Regions from separate parts of the Bradyrhizobium sp. WSM2254 genome, predicted to be linked through region 3. Evidence: predicted binding sites of a transcription regulator. Region 3 holds the regulator's gene; each other region holds the start of a gene.
What was found. The regulator LexA, encoded in region 3, represses DNA repair genes until DNA is damaged. The targets are predictions, from matches to a motif close to TGTTCNNNNTGTGTTCNG.

Region 1: a site for LexA is predicted at 1,877-1,894, ahead of A3M7_RS0131315 (DNA recombination protein RmuC). Genes of this name have one in related genera too.
Region 2: a site for LexA is predicted at 1,851-1,868, ahead of A3M7_RS0124310 (DUF3072 domain-containing protein). Genes of this name have one in related genera too.

Annotation. Positions count from the first base shown of each region.
Region 1 is NZ_AXAB01000051.1:743-4,911, reverse strand. Features, by position in the region: gene A3M7_RS0131325 (MFS transporter) at 1-81, opposite strand, end outside; gene A3M7_RS0131320 (GIY-YIG nuclease family protein) at 252-554, opposite strand; gene A3M7_RS0131315 (DNA recombination protein RmuC) at 643-1,845, opposite strand; gene def (peptide deformylase) at 2,017-2,541, shown strand; gene fmt (methionyl-tRNA formyltransferase) at 2,748-3,683, shown strand; gene truA (tRNA pseudouridine(38-40) synthase TruA) at 3,804-4,169, shown strand, end outside.
Region 2 is NZ_AXAB01000033.1:80,827-84,995, reverse strand. Features, by position in the region: gene A3M7_RS0124325 (Do family serine endopeptidase) at 1-619, shown strand, start outside; gene A3M7_RS0124320 (hypothetical protein) at 886-1,248, shown strand; gene A3M7_RS0124315 (DUF6496 domain-containing protein) at 1,261-1,527, opposite strand; gene A3M7_RS0124310 (DUF3072 domain-containing protein) at 1,621-1,815, opposite strand; gene A3M7_RS49835 (hypothetical protein) at 1,930-2,151, shown strand; gene A3M7_RS49830 (hypothetical protein) at 2,171-2,380, shown strand; gene A3M7_RS0124295 (hypothetical protein) at 2,474-2,713, opposite strand; gene A3M7_RS0124290 (hypothetical protein) at 2,809-3,078, opposite strand; gene A3M7_RS50630 (hypothetical protein) at 3,011-3,439, shown strand; gene A3M7_RS0124280 (HWE histidine kinase domain-containing protein) at 3,436-4,169, opposite strand, start outside.
Region 3 is NZ_AXAB01000029.1:76,767-80,935, forward strand. Features, by position in the region: gene A3M7_RS0121935 (GAF domain-containing protein) at 1-157, opposite strand, end outside; gene A3M7_RS49765 (hypothetical protein) at 378-812, opposite strand; gene A3M7_RS49770 (hypothetical protein) at 1,006-1,209, opposite strand; gene lexA (transcriptional repressor LexA) at 1,388-2,089, opposite strand; gene glp (gephyrin-like molybdotransferase Glp) at 2,265-3,476, opposite strand; gene A3M7_RS0121960 (hypothetical protein) at 3,701-3,907, opposite strand; gene A3M7_RS0121965 (HAD family phosphatase) at 4,075-4,169, opposite strand, start outside.

The DNA.
Region 1 (4,169 bases), on a different contig from region 3:
CAGGTACACGGCAAGGCCGTCACGCCAGGAGGCGGCCGGGGCGGAAGTCGCGGCGGGGGAGGTCGCGTCGGGGGCGGTCATGGGGAGGTGTTAGCAGATTCTGGGGGCCACAAGGGAGCTGTCGTCGTCCTCTCCGCTGTCATCGTCCGCGAAGGCGGACGATCCAGTAACCACCAGCGTCTCGGTTCAATCACACCCGCCGCAGCGTACTGGATACCCCGCCTTCGCGAGGTATGACAGCGTCGACAGTGTCATGGTGGTCCGGCTATTCCGGGATAGAGATCATCCCAATTCGGGTTGTGCTGCTCGATCAAGCGGACCTTCCAGGCCCTGTTCCACTTCTTGAGCCGCTTCTCTCGTTTGATCGCATTCTCGGGGTCATCGAACTGCTCGAAGTAGACGAGCCTCGCGACGTCATATTTCTCTGTGAAACTCTCGATCAGCTTTGACTTGTGCTCGGCTACGCGGCGGATGCGGTCATTCGTCAAGCCGATATACAGCGTGCCCCCAATCTTGCTGGCGAGGATGTACACGTAGTTGCAGCGTGCGCCCATCTGCCGCCTCTGGGATACTGGGTCGCCCGGTCAAGCCGGGCGACGACAGCGAAATTGTGGCGTCAGCGTACCGGATCTCAGAAGAGAATCACTCCCCCGCCTGGAGCTTCCTCGGGAACAGTTCGGGCGCGCCGGTTGCCACCAGGTGCGGGCCCTCCGCCGGCGCATCGGCCTTGCTGAAATCGAGCTCCTCGATCCGTCCGGCGCGCTTCTCGATCTTGTCGGCGGAGATCAGCACCTGGCGGACGTCCTCGTTGGCGTCGGCAAAATGCTTCTGCAGCTTCAGGACGCGGTCGCGCAGGCGGCCGAGATCGTCGCCGAGCTTGATGACCTCGGTGCGGATCTGGTCGGCGGCGTCGCGCATGCGCGCGTCCTTCATGATCTGCTGCATCACCTGGATCGCCAGCATCAGCAGCGAGGGCGACACCAGCACCACGCGGGCGCGATAGGCCTTCTGGATCACGTCGTCGAAACCGTCATGGATCTCGGCGTAGACCGATTCCGACGGCACGAACATCAGCGCCATCTCCTGGGTCTCGCCGGTGACGAGATATTTTTCCGCGATGTCGCTGACATGCTTCATCACGTCGCCGCGCAGCCGCTGCGTGGCGATCCGCTTCTCCTCATCGGTGCGGGCATCGTGCAGCGCGGTCATCGCCTCCAGCGGAAACTTCGCGTCGATGCAGAGCGGGCGCTGATCGGGAAGGAACACGACGCAGTCCGGCCGCTTTCCGGTCGAAAGCGTGAACTGGAACTCGTAGGCGCCCTTCGGCAAGCCGTCCTGGACGATCGCCTCCATCCGCGCCTGGCCGAAGGCGCCGCGCGACTGCTTGTTGGCGAGCACGTCGCGCAACGTCGTTACCTGTGTGGTGAGGTCGGTGAGGTTCTTGTGCGCGTTGTCGATGATGCCGAGCCGCTCGTGCAGGGCGTGCAGGCTCTCCATGGTGTTGCGGGTCGAGTGCTCCATGGACTGGCCGACGCGATGGGTGACCGAATCCAGCCGCTCATTGACCGCGCGGGCCATCTCGGCCTGGCGGCCGGCCAGCGCCTGGGTCATGGCGTCGGCACGGCCGGCAGCTTCGCTCTGGGCGTGCAGCATCTGGCTGATGCGCTCCTCGAGCTCGTCGGCGCGGATCGCATTCGCCATCGCGAGTTCCGCCCCGCGCCGCCCCGAGCGTGCAATCACCACGGCGATCACAACCAGCAGGATGAGGACCAGGACACCGAAGCCGATCAGCGCGTCGATCGTGCGCACCGGCCAGTCGCCGGCCACGAAAATGATCTCGTTCATGCCTGCCCTTCTAGCCGATTCGGCTGGCTGCACGAACGAATAGCGAACATTTCCGGTAAATGCCCCGTTAATTTTTATGGTTAACGAAACCTGAAGTTTTATGGTTAGCGGAGAGTTAACGGGGTTCCTGGCCGCATTGACCGCGTCCGGCGCCCGGCTTAAATCGCCGCCATGGCCCTCAGAGAAATCATCATCCTGCCCGACAAGCAGCTGCGTCTGGTCTCCAAGCCGATCGAGAAGGTCACGACGGAGATCCGCAAGCTTGCCGACGACATGTTCGAGACCATGTACGACGCGCCCGGCATTGGCCTCGCGGCGATCCAGATCGCGCAGCCGTTGCGGCTGATCACCATGGACCTCGCCAAGCGCGACGAGAACGGCGAGACCAAGCCGGAGCCGCGCGTCTTCATCAATCCGGAAGTCATCGCCTCGTCCGAGGAGCTGTCGGTCTACGAGGAAGGCTGCCTGTCGATCCCCGAATATTACGAGGAGGTCGAACGTCCCGCGAAGGTGCGCGTGCGCTTCACCGATCTCGACGGCAAGGTGCACGAGGAGGACGCCGAAGGCCTCTACGCCACCTGCATCCAGCACGAGATCGACCATCTCAACGGCGTCTTGTTCGTCGACTATCTGTCGAAGCTCAAGCGCGACCGCGTGATCAAGAAGTTCGAGAAAGCCGCCAAGCGCGCGGAGTAAGTAAGTTGTAAGCGACTGGTGCCGCCGCGAACGCCTCTGCGCTCCCTCCCCCCTTGCGGGGGAGGGTGGGGGAGAGGGGTAGCCCAGGAAAAAGTCTAACCGGGGCCAAGAACTAGTCCGCGCTTACGCCGACAGAGCGCGCCGTGTGGCACCCCCCTCCCTAGCCCTCCCCCGCAAGGGGGGAGGGAACGCAGCGAGTTCTGTTGATGCCCCTTCGCCTCATCTTCATGGGCACGCCCGATTTCTCCGTGCCGACGCTGCTCGAGCTCGTCGCGCATGGCCATGAAATCGTGGCTGTCTATACGCGTGCGCCGAAGCCGGGCGGGCGGCGCGGCCTGCAACTGCAGCCGACCCCGGTGGAGGAAGCCGCGCGAAAACTCGGCGTGCCCGTGCTGACGCCGAAGACGCTGAAGACGGAGGAAGCGCTGGAGCAGTTTCGCGCTTTTGACGCCGACGCCGCCGTGGTCGTCGCCTACGGCATGATCCTGCCGCAGGCCATTCTCGATGCGCCAAAGCTCGGCTGCTACAATCTGCACGCTTCGCTGCTGCCGCGCTGGCGCGGCGCCGCGCCCATCAACCGCGCCATCATGGCGGGCGATGCCGAGAGCGGCGTCATGGTGATGAAGATGGACGTCGGCCTCGACACCGGCGACGTCGCCATGGCCGAGCGCCTCGCGATCACCGACAACATGACCGCGGCGGACCTGCACGATCGCCTGTCCCGGCTCGGCGCCGACCTGATGGTGCGGGCCATGGCGGCGCTCGGCCGCGGCGGCCTCCAGCTCAAGAAGCAGAGCGAGGACGGCGTCACCTATGCGGCCAAGATCGACAAGGCCGAGGCGCGCATCGACTGGAGCAAGCCCGCGCACGCCGTGCTGCGCCACATCCACGGCCTGTCGCCGTTCCCCGGCGCCTGGGCCGAGCTCGCAGGCGTCAGCGAGAATTCGCGCGCAAAAATCCTGCGCTGCGCGCTCGCCAAGGGCTCGGGCGCGCCGGGCGAGGTGCTCGACGACCAGCTCACCATCGCCTGCGGCGAGGGCGCGATCCGCATCATCGAGCTGCAGCGCGAAGGCAAGGCGCGGATGCAGGCGGTCGACTTCCTGCGCGGCGTGCCGATGAAGGCGGGCGCGAGGTTCACCTGACACTGTCATACCCCGTGAAGGCGGGGTATCCAGTACGCCGAGACTTCTCGGTTGAACGGAGGGGCCGCGGCGTACTGGATCGCCCGGTCAAGCCGGGCGATGACGGCAGAATTGGAAACGATGCCCCGCTACAAGCTCACCATCGAATATGACGGCGCGCCGTTCTTCGGCTGGCAGGTGCAGGACACGCTGCCGTCGGTGCAGGGCGCATTGGAAGCGGCGGTGAAGGCGATGACCGGCGCGGATCTGCGGGTGCATGGCGCCGGCCGCACCGATGCCGGCGTGCATGCGCGCGGCCAGGTCGCGCATGTCGACATCGAGAAGCAGTTTCCGCCGGGCCGTTTTCGCGATGGGCTCAACGCGCATCTGCGCCCGCATCCGATTGCGGTGCTCGAGGCCGAGATCGTGCCTGATACCTTCGAGGCGCGCTTCTCCGCCGTGAAGCGCCACTATCGCTACCGCATCGTCAACACCCGCGCCAATCTC
Region 2 (4,169 bases), on a different contig from region 3:
CGGCGTGCAGGTGCAGCCGGTGACGTCAGAGATCGCCGACAGCCTCGGCCTGAAGGAGGCGCGCGGCGCGATCGTCGACAATCCGCAGGACAATAGCCCGGCGGCAAAGGCCGGCATCGAGGCGGGCGACGTCATCACCGCCGTCAACGGTACCGCGATCAAGGACTCCCGCGATCTCGCCCGCACCATCGCCACGCTGGCGCCGGGCACGTCCGTGAAGCTCGACGTCTTCCACAAGGGCGCGAGCAAGACGGTGACCCTCGCGCTCGGCGAGCTGCCCAACGAGCGGCAGGCCCAAGGAAACGGAAAGGCCGACGAGGGCAAGGCGCAGCCGGGCAACGGCACGCCGCGCCTCGGGCTCAGCCTGGCGCCGGCCGGCGACGTGCAGGGCGCCGGCCAGAAGGGCGTCGTCGTCACCGAGGTCGATCCGCGAGGGCCGGCGGCGCAGCGCGGCATTCAGACCGGCGATGTCATCCTCAATGTCGGCGGCAAGCCCGTCGCCAATGTCGGCGACGTCCGCGCCGAGCTGGCGCAGGCCAAATCGTCCGGCAAGACCAGCGTGCTGTTGCAGGTCAAAAGTGCGGACGCGACCCGATTTGTCGCGGTGCCACTCGCGTAGGTCGAGCTCTTCCGGCGCAAATCCAAAAAGGCGGCCTTCGGGCCGCCTTTTCTCGTTGGCATCCGAGATACCCACAGGTCGCCGATAACATTCTCGTCAACGGCAGCATTGGTGACAGGTTCGTCCGAAAAAGCCGCGTTCGCTCGTCAGAATTCGATCGCGTGTTGCCTTGGCGGCAATGAAGGCGCCCAGGCGATTGCAAGAGTGGAACTTCGGACGTCCGGCCGTCTTGTGGAACCGGCGGTTCGTATTTGATCGGTGCCGACATGGATCGATTGAAGCTTTCGCTGAGACTTGCGCTGCTCGTGGCGCCGCTCGTGCTGTCGGCTGGAAGTGCCCTGGGGCGCGATGACGGCCGCTACGCCAATTCGCCGCTCAAGCCCTGGTTCGACAGCCTGCGCAGCCATCTCGGCCCGTGCTGCTCGGACGCCGACGGATTTGCCGTCTCCGATCCGGATTGGGAGTCGCATGACGGGCACTATCGCGTGCGCCTCGATGGGCAGTGGGTCGATGTGCCCGATGAAGCCGTCATCACCGAGCCGAACCGCGCCGGCCGCACCATGGTGTGGCCGGTGAAGACCGCGTTTGGCATCTCGATCCGCTGCTTCATGCCGGGCAGCATGATCTAGCGCCGATTGCCGCTATCGCTTGACGGATTTGCGTTTGGACGTTCTCTTGCTCGTCTTTTTCTTGGATGCCTTCCGCTTCGAGGCCTTCTTCGGGACCTTCTTGCCTTTCTTGCGCGCCTTCGACAGGCCGATTGCGATCGCCTGCTTGCGGCTCTTCACACGTCCGCCGCGACCACCGGGGCCGCTCTTTGCCGTGCCCTTCTTGTAGCGCCGCATTTCGCTTTCGACGTCGCTGCCGGCGCTGCGCGAGTAGCGGCGTTTCTTTGCCTTCCGTGCCATTCGGATTCTCCCTTGGCCGGGAGAAAACCCATTCGGCATAAGCATGGTTCCGAAAGCGCGCCCGCAACGTTCCGGATGCGCAATGCAGGCTGGCTAGAAGGAGTTCGCCAGTTCGATCTCCGCCTCGAGCACCTGGATGCGACGCGCAGCTTCAGTAAAGGACAGATCGCGATCGTATTGCGCGGGCTGATAGGCCTCCTCGCTGAGCCGCTTCAACCTCAGGCCCTGTGACCTCGTCATCTGCTCCGCGAGGAAAACCCTGGCGTCGTATTTACCTTGAACCTGCATCTGGCTTCTCCGTTCTGAAATGTGACTTGACTATATGTTCTTATTTTGTTCTAACAAGCCATGGACAACAGAATTAATGAAATTCGACGTAAGATCAGCGCCTTGAGGCTGGAAATGGCCGATGTCGAGGCGACCGTGCGCGGTCTCGTCGACCGCGATCGCGACTGCTCAGAAAAGGCCCTGGCGCAGATGGATCTGCGCCGGAAAATCAATCTGCTGATCGGCGAATGGAAGGCGGCTGGCGGTGGCAATGTCCTGCCGGATGTTCGCGATCGTGTACGTCTTCGTTCCCTCAAGAAAGCCGCGGGTCCCGTGCGCGCAATCGCGCGCCGCTGAGACATTTTGGGAGCGCGCCATGGAGGAAGACCCGGACACGTACCGGATCTTGAGACTGCGCGCCGAGATCCTCGAACTGGGGTCCGCGATCCGGCAATTGCAGCGCGAGGGTCTCGACGATGCCGCGGCCCAGCTTCTGATCGCACGCAAGCGGGCGCAGCTCGATCATCTCGTGAAGACGAACTCCGCGGGCGGTGGCCTGAACATCGCCGACATCCGGCGCAGCTAAGGCGTGCGCGGACGATGGCGTGAGAAGGATTGGATCGAACACCAAAGCAAGAAGGCCCCGCGATCGCGGGGCCTTCGATGAACGGCGGCGAGCCTACTTGGCGTTGGTCGTGCCCTTGTTGTTCGTCATGGTGCCGCCCTGGTCGGAGCCGGGACCGGAGCCGCCCTGACCGGAGGGATCGGCGCTCTTGGATTTCGTGTTGGCCCCCGTCGTCTGCGAGGACGACGTCGAGGATTCATGTTTCGCCTTGTGCGACTTCGCCTGCGCGGCGAACGGGGCGGCGGCGAGGCCGGTTGCCAACATCATGGCGAGGGCGAGCTTGGTCGTCTTCATGCGCGGGAACTCCCTGAGTTAAAATGACGCAGGCAGCCAACCGCCATCCGCCGCCGGAGTTCCCGACAAAGCAACTCACAGGTTTCACGCGCGGTTCAAGATTCCTTGTCCTCGGCGATGATGAACACGATGCCTGTGAGCATCGCGCCGATTGCGAATGTCGTCACTAACGTGACGACGAAAACGGCAGCGGCCGAATCTCCGCCGTGTTTCAGCAAATTTGCGACCGGCGGGTTGGATAGAACGAGCGCGAGACCGAAGGCGAGGCCGAGCGCCGCGCCCATCATCGCATGCGTCATGATCGTGATGATGCCGGTAGGAGAGATCAGACTTCGCGACTTTTTCGGCGACTTTCTCGCACGCATGGAACCGACCTCGTTCATCCGTGCAACGCAGCCGGCGATTTCGGGTTCCATCGGCATGAACGATTTGTCACGTCGGGCTTCATCCGACGTTCATGCCGACCTTGCGACCATGGAAGCCGTCAACACGGGAACATTCGATATGGGTAAGGTTGTCTTTCTCTATCGCTCACTGGCCTATCGAAACGCGGCCGCCGATATGCTGCGCAAGGCGCGCAAGCTGCCGCGCGGTGCCGAGCGAAGCGCGGCCCGCCGCTATGCGATGGCGTTACGCGATCTCGCGCAAACGGAAGCCTGGCTCGAAGGGCGCGTCGGCCATGAACCTCAGCCGGTGCGGCGCATGAAGGTCGCCGCGTCGGGTTAACCCGACGCGCGCTGGAGCGCGAGGACGGTGGTGGCGTCGAACTTGCCATGCGCGGCCGCGGTCGGGGTCTTCCGGGTCAACGGCACTTCCAGGCGGCACAACAGACCCTCGGCGCGCCAATCGAATTGCGCCTTTCCGCCGAGCTGGGACTCGACGCTCGCGAGCAGGCTCCGCGTGCCGAAGCCGCGAGATTTCGGCGTCCTCACCAGCGGACCGCCGGATTCCTCCCAGATCAGTGTGAGGTGGTCCTCCTCGACCTGCCAGCCGATCATGAGCCGGCCCGACCGCGTCGAGAGCGCGCCATACTTGGCCGAGTTGGTGAAAAGCTCGTGCAGCGCGAGAGCAAGCGTCTGGGCGGTTGCCGGCAGCAACTGAACCTCGGGCCCCGCCAGCTTGATCTGGCCGCCGAGCGAATAGGGCGCGAGTTCCTCGTCGATCAGCTTCGAGAGTTCGGCGCCCTGCCAGCTCGACAGCGACAGGATCGTATGCACGCGCGCCAGCGCGTTGATACGCCCCTCGACGGCGTTGACATAGGCCTTGACCTCGTCGGCACGGGTGAGACGCACGATCGATTGCGCAAGCGCCAGCGCATTCTTGGCACGATGATCGACTTCCCGCGCCAGCAGATTTTGCCGCTCCTCGGCCCGCTTGCGCTCGGTGATGTCCACGGTGACACCGCTCACGCGCACCACGCGGCCGCTATTGTCGGCGGTGGCGGCAGCCGTGCCGA
Region 3 (4,169 bases):
CCTTGCCGGGAAGGCCCTCGTCGTATCCGAAGCGCAAGTTCTCGCTCACGGCCTTGAACGCGGACAGCCCTTCGCCATAGAGGCCGCCGCCGAATTCCAGCCGCATGCGCGTCCGGTCCGGCACCCAGAGTTCAACGACGCGAATGAAGGTTTTCATCGACCGTGTCCGCCGCCTCAAGCCAATGACAGCATCGGCGATCTAGCCGCGGAGCGGACGTTCAAAATTCAGGCAGAGCCGCGCAAACTTCGTGCGACGGGGAGGCGCGGGGGATCTCGGCGGATTGGATTCTCAGGACGCAAACCGCACCACGTCGCCGGCCACGGCCGGCGATGGCGATTTCGATCCTGGCCCCGACCCGTGAGCCGGGGGAGCTGCCTCAGCCGATCGGCAGGCGGGTGATGGTCGGCCGACCATCGGCGATGACCTGCGGCTTGTGCTCGCGCTCGCCGCCGGGCTGGGTCACCGGCAACTGCAGCACGGTCGCGCGCTGGCCTTCGACGAGCTGCGTCACCAGTACGTATTTGCCGTCGGGGAATTCGATCGCGTCGTGATGGCGATCGGGAATGTGCGGATCGATCTTGCCGAACTTGCCGACGCGGGAGTTGATGGTGCGCGTCCAGATCCAGCGATTGTCGTAGCGGACGTTGTCGGCGAAGGCGAGCTCCGTCCCCGGCAGCAGGCAGACCGCGACGGACATGTCGGCTTCAGAGGCGAAGCCGCGCGTCGAGGTGCCTCGGAAAGTGGTCGTGACGATCGTCTCGCCGACTTCTGCGGGACGCGTCGCGACGGCATGCAGACTGTAGTCACACATCGGGTGCTCCTCATTCAGGGATAGCGACCCGCGCCTCCTTCGGAGGCACTAGCCCCTATCAGAGTGGAAGCATGTTAGCGTCTTCTCGGTTGTAGGCAAATCTGCGACTTAGATCCGCAGGCTGCCATCACAATATCTTTTTCAAATGCACGAGGAACAAAGTCCGCTCCTGTGCATTTGGCGTGCGTCCCCGTCAGCGACCAGCAGGTGCCGACCAGCCCAAATATTGCCAGGCGGGTTGCGGCGGCTGCGCGACGGCGTTGCGGGCATTGCGCAATTGCTCGCTCGTCGTCGTCTGCGCTGCCTTGCGGACATGGTGTGACTGTGCGGCGAAGGTATGCGCCGCTGATGCTGCGATCAGCGTGATCGTGACGGCGCTCAAAACGATCTTGCGCATGACGGTCTCCTCGATCTCCAGCGCCGCGAAGCGATCAGGGCTTCGTGCGGCGTGCCCGAGGATGTACCGCGGGAGAGGGGCCGGATAATCTGTGCAAAACCAGAAAGACTATCCAGCCGGAGCGGACAATCGTCCGCTCCAATCGTCAACGCGCGGGGCGCCAAGCGGCGGAGCGCGCTCAGTACTTGCGGTACAGGCCGATCAGCTTGCCCTGAATCTTCACCCGGTTGGGCGGCAGGATGCGGACCTCATAGGCCGCATTGGCGGGCTCGAGCGCGATCGAGGCACCGCGGCGGCGGAAGCGCTTCAGCGTCGCTTCCTCGTCGTCGATCAGCGCCACCACGATGTCGCCCGTGTCGGCGCTCTCGTTGCGCTGGATCAGCGCCATGTCGCCGTCGAGGATGCCGGCTTCGACCATCGAGTCGCCGCGCACTTCGAGCGCGTAGTGTTCGCCCGACCCGAGCATGTCCGGCGGTACGCTGATGGTGTGGCTACGGGTCTGCAGCGCCTCGATCGGTGTGCCGGCCGCGATGCGGCCCATCACCGGCACCGCGACGGGGCGTTCGCCCTCGTCCACGGAGGCGCTGGAGCTCGCTCGCACCTTGCCGAGATTGCCCTCGATGACGCTCGGCGTGAAGCCACGCCGGTTGCCGGCGGCGGCCTGGAGCTCGGGCAGCTTGATTACCTCGATCGCGCGGGCCCGGTTGGGCAGACGCCGGATGAAGCCTCGCTCCTCCAGTGCGGTGATCAGGCGATGGATGCCTGACTTCGAGCGCAGGTCGAGCGCGTCCTTCATCTCGTCGAAGGAGGGCGGCACGCCGCTTTCCTTCAAACGCTCGCTGATGAATCGCAGAAGCTCGTATTGTTTGCGCGTTAACATCTCGACCAAATCCCCCGGTTGATGTCGTTCGATTCCGAGACGGTGAATTCAGCGGCGAGCCGCTAGATGCTCGAAACAAATCATGAACGGACACTATATGTTCGATATGTGTTCCGCAACTGCTTAATTTACCGTGAACGCGACAAAGTTCGCGGAACGCGCACGACTTGCGGGTTCAGGCGGGCAGTCGCAGCACCTCGCAAGGCGTGCCGGCCTCGGCCTTGGGCGCGAACGGCGCGCGCACGAGAAGTGCCTGTGCCGCAGCGAGATTCGCAAGCAGCGAGGAATCCTGATGATTGACGGGAAGGGCGACAAGCGTGCCGTCGTCGCGCCGCTCCAGGCGTGCGCGCAGATAATCTTCGCGCTGGTCATTGGCACCGACCTCGCGGCCGAGCACGGCGCGCTCGCGACGATGATGAATCACCGCGCGGCCCGACAGCGCGCGAATCAACGGCACCATGAACAGGAAGGCGCACACATAGGACGACACGGGATTGCCGGGCAGGCCGATCACACCCATCGCTCCTAACCGGCCGTGCATCATCGGCTTGCCCGGCCGCATCGCGATCTTCCAGAACGCCATCGCGATGCCTTCGTCCCTCAGCGCCTGCTGGACCAGATCGTGGTCGCCGACCGAGGCGCCGCCGGTCGTAATCAGGATATCGGCGCCGCTCTCGCGGGCACGGCGGATGCCGGCGGTGGTGGCCTCCAGCGTATCGGCGGCAACACCGAGATCGACGGTATCTGCGCCCTCCTGGCGGGCGAGCGCGTGCAGGGCGTAGCCGTTGGAATAGACGATCTGGCCGGGGCCCGGGCTGGTGCCCGGCATCACCAGCTCGTCGCCGGTGGCGAGGATCGCGACCTTCGGACGGCGGCGGACGGGGAGGTGCGGGTGATTCATCCCGGCGGCGAGTGCGAGGTCGCGCTCGGTGAGCCGGGTTCCCATGCGCAGGAGCACGTCGCCCTCGCGGAAGTCGACGCCGGCGGGGCGGATGTGCCGCCCCGTGACGGCGGCTTGCTTGATCGTGATGCGCCTGCCGTCGGCGACCGTGTCCTCCTGGATCACGACCGCGTCCGCGCCGGCCGGAACGACGCCGCCGGTGAAGATTCGCATCGCTTCGCCGACGCCGACCGATCCGGCAAACGGCCGGCCCGCCGCGACCTCGCCGATCACGGTGAGCTGTGCGTCGACCTTGGCCGCATCGGCCGCGCGCACGGCGTAACCGTCCATCGCCGACATCGCCTCCGGCGGCTGCGTACGCCGCGCCGCGACGTCGCGCGCCAGTACGCGGTAATAGGCCTCGTCGAGTGGAATCATTTCTTCAGGCAACGGCTTCACGCCGGCCAGCACCGCGACGAGCGCGTCAGAAACCGGCATCAAGGCCACGGCGAAAACTCCTGCTCGGAAAGTCTGGACGAATAGGCGGCAAGAGTTCTAGCCGAGCGCGGGCGATGAAGCAAAATGGGACCGGATCAGGATTTATCCTGCTTCATCCGCTCAGTCTTGAGGGACCGTCAGCTTCGCCGCGGCATGATTTGAAGGACGAGCAAGACGGGAACGAGCGTGGCCATGGCAAGGACGACAATGACGAGAGCCACGGCCAGCATCGGTCAACGACCGGTCTGCTGGTCCGGACGGGCGTCCGGCGCCACGTCGGGAGCTTTGGGGCCTTGATCCTTGTCGGGCAGCGGATCGGCCCGGGATTTCAGGTCGGCGGCCTTGCTGATCAGCTTGGCGGAAAGGTCAGAATCCGACGTCGTTCTGGCGAATTCGAGCAGGAGAGAGGCCTGCTTGGTGAGGTAGGTCTTGCCCAACACGATGATGCGTCCGTCCGTAGAAGTCCCAACGGACTCAAGAGTCCGGAAGCGGGCATTCCGTTCCCGGAACTCTGTATAAAAATGTACAAAGCGATTTGGTTCCTGATCTCTGGCCAAATCGGTTCCGGGGAACTCCCCGGTTTCACCCGCAGGCCGCTGTATCTCGATCAGATTCCCAGCGCTTTGAGCGCATCGCCGACATCGCGGGGCGAGGTCACATGCACCGCGGTCAATCCGCGCGCCCGCGCGCCCTCGACGTTTT